3 regions of the Blautia sp. aa_0143 genome follow, and region 1 is predicted to be linked to each of the others. Evidence: riboswitches for the same ligand, from Rfam matches in the RefSeq annotation. Region 1 holds a riboswitch; each other region holds the start of a gene.

Region 1 (3,132 bases):
TCCTGTCTGTTTTCGGAACATCTGCTATATGAAATTTCTCCATGATTCTCCTTTCTCATAACCGGTTGTTTCTGGTGATCTGTCTGCCTCTACGCTTCCAGAACCGCTCCTGTCCGGCTATGTGCTCATGTAGTTTTATTATACCTTACCCCTACTGCGATGTCAACGAAATCCAACATGTGTTTCTAGCTGTTTTTGTGGGTTTTATCGGTTGTGCCCTGTTGATTTTATTTGTTTTTTGTATTTTTATGTTTTTCTCTATTGACTTTGTTTTTCTGCTCTGCCATACTTGAATTTATATAGGAATTCCTTTGTTTTTCAGAAAAATTTATGCAAAGCGGACATTCGTATTCCGCTCTGTCACATGTTCTCAAACAGTAAAAGAGGTGTATTTTTATGTATCTTTCTGATATGCATACCCACTCCATCGCCAGTGGTCACGGCACGGAATGTACCATCACAAACATGGCACGCGCAGCTGCCGAGAAAGGTCTCCGGCTTCTCGGGATCACTGATCACGGTCCCGGCACTCTGGCAGCCGGAACTTCCTCCTATTTCCGCAGCCTTACCTATTCTCCCAAAAAACATTTCGGTGTAGAATTACTCTACGGAATTGAACTGAATATCCTTGACCGCAACGGAACGGTAGATTTAGATCAGGAATTATTATGTAAACTTGATTACGCCATTGCCAGCATGCATGCCTGGAATTACCGCTGCGGTACCAGAGCCGAAAACACAGAAGCTTTTATCAATGTAATGAAAAACCCCTGTGTAAAGATCCTCGGACATAGTGATAACACTCATTACCCGGTTAATTATGATGCGCTTGCAAGGGCTGCCAGAGAAACCGGCACGATCTTTGAGATCAACGAAGCTTCTCTTGCACCTTATGGCTATCGTGGCGACACAAGAGAAAACTGTTTCGAGATCCTTCGATGCTGCCGCAAATATGATCTGCCGCTGCTTCTTTCCAGTGACAGCCATGGCCCGGAGCATATCGGAGATTTTACCTGTGCTGCTGAGTTTGTTCATCAGGCCATGTTTCCGGAACAGCTGATCCTCAACAACCAGATTCCCAGACTCAGGGTTTTTCTCCAAACCAGAGAATGATCTTCTGTATCTTTTCCGACAGATAACAGATATTGTCCACTCCAAACAAAACAGGCCAGTTCAAACACAGGAATATACATTTTCCTGTATCTGAACTGGCCTGTTTTTTATTTTTCCCGCTGCTTCCGTACAATTTCCGCAAGCTCGCTATATTTACCTGTAACATATCCAAAATTTTCTCTTCTGTGAGGAAGCTTGCACTCGGTGCAGTCTTTAATCCCGCTTTCCGTAAAGCGGAAATTACCACCACATTTATCTCCCAGTGCATATAAAGGACAATAGCAGAACAGACAATTGAAGTTCTCCGGATCTGCTCCTTTATGGCACGGAAAATACTCACAATTTTTGTGGCTGAAGTAAGAGTATTCTTTGCCTTCCCAGTATGGTTTCTCCATGGCTCTTTTCTCCTCTCCTGACATAACCACACATAACTTTTTCCTATAAAAAAGAGGTAGCGATGCCACCCCGGGGTAGAAATATAATCCGTTCATGAGTGCGCGGAGGGAACGAATGTATCCGGAGTAGTATCGCCTGCCATTTAATCATGTATAATTCATATGAACAGGCGCATTCCATAAAAAAATGCCTACTCTCGTAAAAAAGTAGACAACGTCCCAGGGGTGCGGAGTCCCTGAAATGGTTGTTACACTTTACACGGAAGTTTAACCTCGCCATAACAAGCAGGTTTCCTGGCTCCGGGATCATGGCTCCTCTCTCCTTCTCATACATACGTACAATGGACTATGAGATTCGCTCCTCCGTTACAGTGACCGGATCGCTCAGGTTTCACACCTGATTCCCTTTTCTGTGGACTTCTGATAATCAATATATAACTGTCAGCTATCCTCAGCACTTGCTATGTTCAATATGGAATTATACTGACATTATAATAACATCCTGTTAATTATATGTCAATACTGTTTTCAATATTTATACATTTTTGAGCATATTTTATTGCTGTTCACTCCGTTCCATGGGTTTTCAATATTTTTTCCGACGTCAAAAACAGCCCGACAAACTGCTGTCGGGCTGCTGTATTTTTATTTTCTATTGTACGTTCTTATTATACAAGACGTCTTACAGATACAATTGTTCTGTATGTAGCATCATTGCTGATCTTGATCCCATCCTGAGAGTTCGATGCATGAACGATCTGGCCATTACCCATGTAAATAGCCACGTGTCCGCCATAGCAGATCAGATCTCCCGGCTGTGCATCTGCGTAGGATACTTCTGTACCTGCATTCTGCTGCTCATAGGAGGTTCTCGGAAGGCTGACTCCGAAGTTCGCATAGACACTCTGTACAAATCCGGAGCAGTCTGCACCATTGGTAAGGCTTGTTCCGCCCCATACGTAAGGATTTCCCACAAACTGTGTAGCATAATTCACAACAGAAGATCCGGAACCACTGCTGTAAGAAGAACTGTCACTGTCTGAAGATGTATCCTCTGCATTAGATGTGTCCTCTGCACTTTCTTCAGATGCGTCTGTGCTGTTATCGTAATCTGCGTCTGCATTATCCTCTGTATTCTCAGTATCCTCGGACGCATCATCATTCTCACCATTGTCTGCATCTTCATCCACATCCTCGGTGTCATCTTCTGCAGTATCCTCATCTGCATTCTCGATCACGTCGCCGTCCTCATCGTACTGTCCGTCTTCGCTCTCGTCCGCCTCATCCTGCTGTGCTTCCTGCTCTGCCTGGCGTCTTGCTTCCTCTTCTGCCTCAGCCTGTGCTCTCGCTGCTGCTTCAGCCTCGGCCTGACGTCTTGCCTCTTCCTCTGCTGCAATACGCTCAGCCTCTAATCTCTGAAGCTCTGCAGTCTGCTCTGCAAGAAGGTTGGCATAATCTGTAGCCTGCTGCTGTGCGTAGGCGATCTCATTATCATAATCTGCGGATGTGGCACGCTTCTCATCCAGCTGTGCCTGCAGGTTCTGGGACTCTGCCTCATATTCCTGCTTCATTCCCTCCAGCTCTGCCTTCTCCTGTGTGTACTGTGCCTCCAGGTTTGCCACCT
Region 2 (3,132 bases), on a different contig from region 1:
CATCATAGTTCCGATATCTGCTGCCGCAGTTACCACCATCTGGGTTACCATGTTGGGAAGAATGTGTACAAGAAGAATTTTCCAGGTCTTTGTTCCGTTTACTATAGCTGCCTCTATGTAAAGACTCTTCTTGACTTTCAAGACCATACTTCGTGCAAGACGGGCATATTTTGTCCAGCTTACAGCCGCAATGGAAATAACGGCATTGACCAAGTTTGGTCCAAGCATACCGGCAATGGCAATGGCCAGTACAAGCCCAGGGAAGGAGATCATCATATCTGCGATACGCATGATCACTGCATCCACAACGCCGCCGAAATATCCGGCAATAACTCCTAAAAATGTACCGATGACAAAGATCACTGCAACCAGACATAAGGTCATGATCAGAGAGGTTCTTGTTCCGAAGATAACACGGGAAAGAAGATCTCGTCCAAGCTTATCCGTTCCGAACGGATGAGCGGAGCTTGGCTCCTGCAGTGATTCGGTCATAACTGCATTCAGTGGATCATATGGTGAGAGCTGCGGCGCAAAGATCGCAATTCCGATCACCACGAGACCCAGAATGAAGAAAAGAGTGAACTGTTTATTTTCTTTGAATGTTCGTAATACCTTTTTCAATTATCTATCCTCCTTAAGTCTTGGATCGAGATAAGTATAGGACAGATCCACAAGCAGGTTGATGCACATGTACAGGATCGCGATCCAAAGTACATAGCCCTGTACAAGAGGATAGTCACGACAGGAAATCGCCTTTACTGCCATATTTCCCATTCCAGGCCAGTTGTAAATGATCTCTACAACTGCAGTACCTCCCAGAAGACTTCCAAGGGAAAGTCCCAACAGCGTTACCAGCGGAAGCATAACATTAGGAAGGACGTGTTTCCAGAGAATGACGCTTTCCTTGATTCCACGCATTCTTGCACCTGTGACATAATCCTGATGAAGTTCCTCCAGCACTGCACTTCTTACCTGTCTGGTATATTTTGCAGACATGGCAAGTGCAAGAGTCAGCGCCGGGAGGATCATGGATTTAAAATCCGTACTGCCTCCTGCAACATTGATCCAGCGAAGCTGAACACCAAAGATGCTGAGAAGGATCAGGCCCAGCCAGAAGCTTGGAACAGATACTCCCACAAAGGTAATTCCTCTCACAAAATAATCCGGGAATTTGTTCTGATATACAGCGGCCAGGATTCCAAGCGGTATGGAAATAATGACCATCATCAGAAGTGCCAGCAACGACATCCTCAGCGTCGGCCAGAAACAGGATACCAGTTTATCTGTTACCGGCATTTTGAAAGAATAGGACTGTCCCATATCTCCTGTAACAACACCCTTCAGCCAGGAACCATACTGCACGAGAAAGGGCTGATCAAGGCCAAGCTCATGTCTTGTCTGTTCCAGAAGCTCTGGTGTAGGAAGATTACCACACTCTGTCAGCATGATCTCCGCAGGATCACCAGGTGACAGGTAGGTCAGTCCAAATGTGAAAAAGCTGATTCCAAATAATACAATGATGATCTGGAGAAATCTTTTTCCTACTTGTTTCTTTGTCACGTTTTACTCCTTTCCTCATTTGATGCGATTTTAACATTGCCGTTTTAATTTAGTTAGATAAAAGAAACTATTGGATTCTCAATATGCAGAATATGCATGGAATTTTAGAAAATTTGCACGAAAAAAGCCCGTGACGAAATACGGGCACACAAAATAAATATGCTTCCTATCTTCCGTAAGAATCATTTTAAAACAATTGCAAGCAGGTCTCCTGACTTAGGATCCTTACCCTCAGACACCTTCCCGGTCTATTTCTCACGCACTCGACCAGTGGTACTTTGTCTGAGGATTTCCCCTTACAGTGACGGGATCGTACCGGATTTACACCGGTTTCCCTATTAATCCTCTCAGAACTTACAACGGCTGATGTGAAAATCAGCAAATGCTGTCAAATTACTGAAACATTATATGATAAAACTATAGTTTATGTCTATGGAAAAATGTTATATTTTTAGAAAACTCATAAATTTTGTTAAAGATGCTTGAATTGTATATATCCCCCATGGGGGATTTGACAATTGGATTTATCTAATCTGCTAAAAAAACACGGATTTTACCTCACTATTTTTACAAATAGAATAGCAAATGGTAAAACCCGGTTTTCTTACTGTTTCAATATGATTTCAGACAGAAGCGTTCTGAAAAGGTTGTTTACTATCAGGTCAGAGTCTCCGTGATCGCTGCATATGCGATCATTGGTCCGTCTTCAATAATGTTCAGACTGGCTGTCTGATAAAGTACGACTCCGTTTTCAGTTGCAATAGAGGTGTAAAGTAAATTCCCATAGTAATCTCTCAGTTCACCCAGTTCTTCCCCCTTAAAAAAGTATTCTCCAGGCTTCTTGGACGGATACCAGCATCCGGTATACGGCGCATATTCATAGACTACATTTTCCAGAAGCATCTGACGGTAATGCTTCAGACCATGACATTTCTTTCCCTGGAGATGAAAAACAAGGTGACGGACGTCTCTTTTATCCTGTTCTACTTCCTCCCAGGTCCAGTAGCTGTGTCCGCCTCTTTCGATAAGAATACTTGGAATTCCAAGAGAAGAAGCATAATTGTAGGCGCCACCTGTGGCAGTTGTGGAACGGACCACATATTTTACGCCGATATGCCGTGCCATATGTAATGATTTCTCTGCTGTCTTTTCATCTACAACCCCTACATAATAAACATAGGGATGAAGCTGTTCGAACCCATCTCCGCTATGCAGGTCGATATAATAATCTGCTATGGAAAAAAGCTTTGTCACTATAGCATAGGCAATACGATCTGCAGCTGTTCCCTCAGGATCTCCGGGGAAAACGCGGTTCAGGTTCTTGCCATCCTCATAGACTAGACTCATGGTGCGATGCTCAAAGCCACTGACATTGACCAGTGGAACGATGATCACATTTCCCTTTAGTTCTTCCGGTTGAAATTCTTTTGCAAGTTCCATTGCCGCCTGGATTCCTACATACTCCGCACTGTGTATTCCCGCTGTGATCAGTATCGTCGGTCCGTCTTTCACTCCGCATATCACAGTTGCCGGCATTGCTATGCCGTATCCTGTGATCTTAATTTTCCCCTG
Region 3 (3,132 bases), on a different contig from region 1:
TTTTTACAGACACCGGATAATGTCATTGATCTGACAATGCTATATTTGCGGCTGATCTTTGCAGGAATCCCGATCATAGCTGCTTATAATATATTTGCAGCGATCCTTCGGGCACTTGGAAACAGCAGATCTCCGTTGATCGCAATGACAGTGGCAGCAGTGATCAATGTGGGACTGGATTTGTTATTTGTGGCGGTTTTTGGCTGGGGTATAGCCGGAGCAGCAGTGGCGACCGTTATCGCGCAGGGATTTTCTGCCTTGTACTGTTTGATCGTATTACGTAAAATCCCGGATATCCGCCTGGAAAAGAAGGACTTTTACAGGCAGCCCTCTATGAGCCTGCGGCTTTTGGAACTGGCGGTTCCTCTTGCGATACAGAATGTGATCATCTCCGTGGGAGGACTTGTGGTACAGTATGTGATCAATGGATTTGGTTTTCTGTTTGTGGCGGGATTTACGGCATCGAACAAGCTGTATGGGGTTTTGGAGATGGCTGCCGTTTCATATGGATATGCTATTACAACCTATGTGGGCCAGAATCTTGGTGCAAAAAAATACCAGAGGATTCGAAAAGGCGTGCGCAGCGGCACTTATATGGCAGTGCTCACTTCGGCTTTCATTTCCGGCATGATGGTACTGTTTGGACGTAATGTACTGTCCCTGTTTGTATCCGGTGAACCGGATCAGACCCGACAGGTATTGGATATAGCATATAAGTATTTGTTTATCATGGCTGTCTTTTTGTGGGTGCTGTATCTGCTGTATGTGTATCGTTCCGCTATCCAGGGCCTGGGTAATACTTTGATTCCGCTTGCCAGCGGCATTGCAGAATTTATAATGCGTGTCAGTGTTGCGCTGCTGCTGCCAAAACTGATCGGTGAAGATGGAATATACTATGCAGAGATCTGTGCATGGAGCAGTGCAGCTGTTTTATTATTCGTAAGTTATATGATCATTATACGGAAATATAAAGAAGTCACCGTTCATACATAATGTTATTTACTTAAGAGATTTATAATAATACAGGCAGAAAATATCCGGGTTTCACTATGAAATGTTCAGATATTTTATATTTGACAAAAAACTATTTATATAAAAAGAAAAGTATGATATTATAATATTTATTCATTGCAACTATGAAAATTGAATAGTCAGAAGGGTGTACAAAGTACTTAATAAGGAATCTGGTGAAATGCCAGAACAGCCACCGCTACTGTGACAGGGACGAAAACCAAAATATCACTGGAGAGATCCGGGAAGATGGTAAGTAGGAAGAACTGGAGTCAGGAGACTTGCCTTTTTGACAGAAGAATTCTGATTCGGATGGGATACAGAAGGAATAAGCTCTGCTTGAGGTAGAGGTTTGTTTTTTGTGCTGATATGATGCTGGATCATATCAGCTTTTTTTATTTTAACCGAATAAACAGATGAAAAATGAGGAGAGATGAAGATGGGAAAAGTAATTGCAAAGCGTTTTATATTTATGATTCCGGTAGTGCTGGCGGTTACATTTATTATTTTTATGCTGAGTTTTATATCGGCAGGTGATGCTGCCAGAGTGCTGGCGGAGAAAAAATATGAGCATCCGTCACCGGAGCAGGTAGAAGAAGTACGGCATGAGGAAGGACTGGATCAGCCGGTGCTGGTACAATACGGGAAATGGCTGGATCAGGCACTTCATGGCGATTTTGGAAAATCATATTCTACCAGAAAACCGGCTTTTGAGGAATTAAAAAGATATTTTCCACAGACATTTAAACTGGCAGTTACTTCGTTTTTATTGTTGATGATCGTATCAGTCCCTCTTGGAATTTTGTCGGCAATTTATGAAAACAGAGTTCTGGATAAAGTCATTCGCATTTTGTCGTCCCTCAGTGTATCTATGCCGTCTTTCTGGATCGGTCTGATGCTGCTCTATATATTTGGAGTAAAGCTAAAAGTGATTTCCGTGATCGGAGGAGATGCCGGAGGCATCCCGATTCTTGCGGCATTTGCCATGGATATCAGTTTCTTTGGAATTATGACGAGATTGATCCGTACCAATATGATACAGGTGCTGAAGCAGGATTACATACGTGCCAGCAGAGCTAAGGGATTGTCATCTGTAAATGTAATTTTGCGTCATGGTCTGAAAAATATCCTGATTCCTGTGCTTACACGTCTGGTATCAATTGTGATCGGTTTTTTCTGTGGCTCAGCTGTGATAGAAAGTATTTTTTCAATTCAGGGAATCGGAAATCTGGCATTGAAATCCGTGATCTCAAAAGACACTCCGGTGCTGCAATGTTTTATCTTTATTCTGGCTGTTGGCATTGTAGTATTAAATTTTCTTGTGGATATCGCCTATTCTGCGATTGACCGGCGAATCCAGTTAAAGTAAAGGAGAGATCATAGAATGGGAAGCAGAAGAAAGCAGAAAACAGAAAAAAGCATGATCCAGAATCTGTACTGGAAACAGGTATTCCGGTCACCGAAAACAAAAATAGGATTGATGGTGGTCATAATTTTTGCATTGGCAGCTATTTTTGCACCTGTACTGGCGCCGCATGATCCACTGCTTGTGGATGTTTCGATAAAATTAAAGAATCCGTCGGCGGCATATCCTTTAGGTACTGATCAGCTGGGACGATGTATTTTATCAAGACTTCTCTGGGGCAGCCGGTATTCACTGAGCTATAGCTTTACGGTGCTTCTGATCACCGTATGTGTCGGGGTGCCGATCGGACTGTTTGCCGGATATGTAGGTGGAAAAATCGATTCCATAATTATGAGGATCATTGATGTATTTATGGCTATGCCGGTCTTTATTGTGGCACTTGCCATTGCAGGAACCGTAGGAGCCAGCGGCGCTCATCTGATCCTGTCCTTATCGGTCGTATCCTGGGCAGAATATGCAAGGCTTGCCCGAGCATTGACACTTCAGGAAAAAAATAAAAATTATATGACCGCACTAAAAGCCGGCGGCTGCGGCCACGCAAGGATCATATTTAGGCATGTATTGAGAAATATCCTGCCATCTGTAATCGCACTGGCAACAATGGAAATCGGTTCGATCATTCTGTCAATTGCCGGTTTTTCCTTTATCGGCCTTGGTGTGCAGGCACCGACACCGGAATGGGGGATCATGCTCAG

What was found. Region 1 has a riboswitch for cobalamin ahead of EAI83_RS02685 (cysteine-rich small domain-containing protein). Riboswitches for the same ligand answer to the same signal wherever they lie in the genome.
Region 2: linked by a shared signal. The riboswitch ahead of nikB (nickel ABC transporter permease) and the one ahead of EAI83_RS02685 (cysteine-rich small domain-containing protein) in region 1 are both predicted to bind cobalamin.
Region 3: linked by a shared signal. The riboswitch ahead of EAI83_RS09210 (ABC transporter permease) and the one ahead of EAI83_RS02685 (cysteine-rich small domain-containing protein) in region 1 are both predicted to bind cobalamin.

Annotation. Positions count from the first base shown of each region.
Region 1 is NZ_RCXU01000004.1:23,652-26,783, forward strand. Features, by position in the region: gene EAI83_RS02675 (glycyl radical protein) at 1-43, opposite strand, end outside; gene EAI83_RS02680 (phosphatase) at 397-1,113, shown strand; gene EAI83_RS02685 (cysteine-rich small domain-containing protein) at 1,221-1,508, opposite strand; cobalamin riboswitch at 1,776-1,945, opposite strand; gene EAI83_RS02690 (C40 family peptidase) at 2,177-3,132, opposite strand, start outside.
Region 2 is NZ_RCXU01000021.1:63,798-66,929, reverse strand. Features, by position in the region: gene nikC (nickel transporter permease) at 1-621, opposite strand, end outside; gene nikB (nickel ABC transporter permease) at 622-1,560, opposite strand; cobalamin riboswitch at 1,745-1,933, opposite strand; gene EAI83_RS11905 (M14 family metallopeptidase) at 2,218-3,132, opposite strand, start outside.
Region 3 is NZ_RCXU01000015.1:40,560-43,691, forward strand. Features, by position in the region: gene EAI83_RS09205 (MATE family efflux transporter) at 1-993, shown strand, start outside; cobalamin riboswitch at 1,141-1,314, shown strand; gene EAI83_RS09210 (ABC transporter permease) at 1,451-2,380, shown strand; gene nikC (nickel transporter permease) at 2,396-3,132, shown strand, end outside.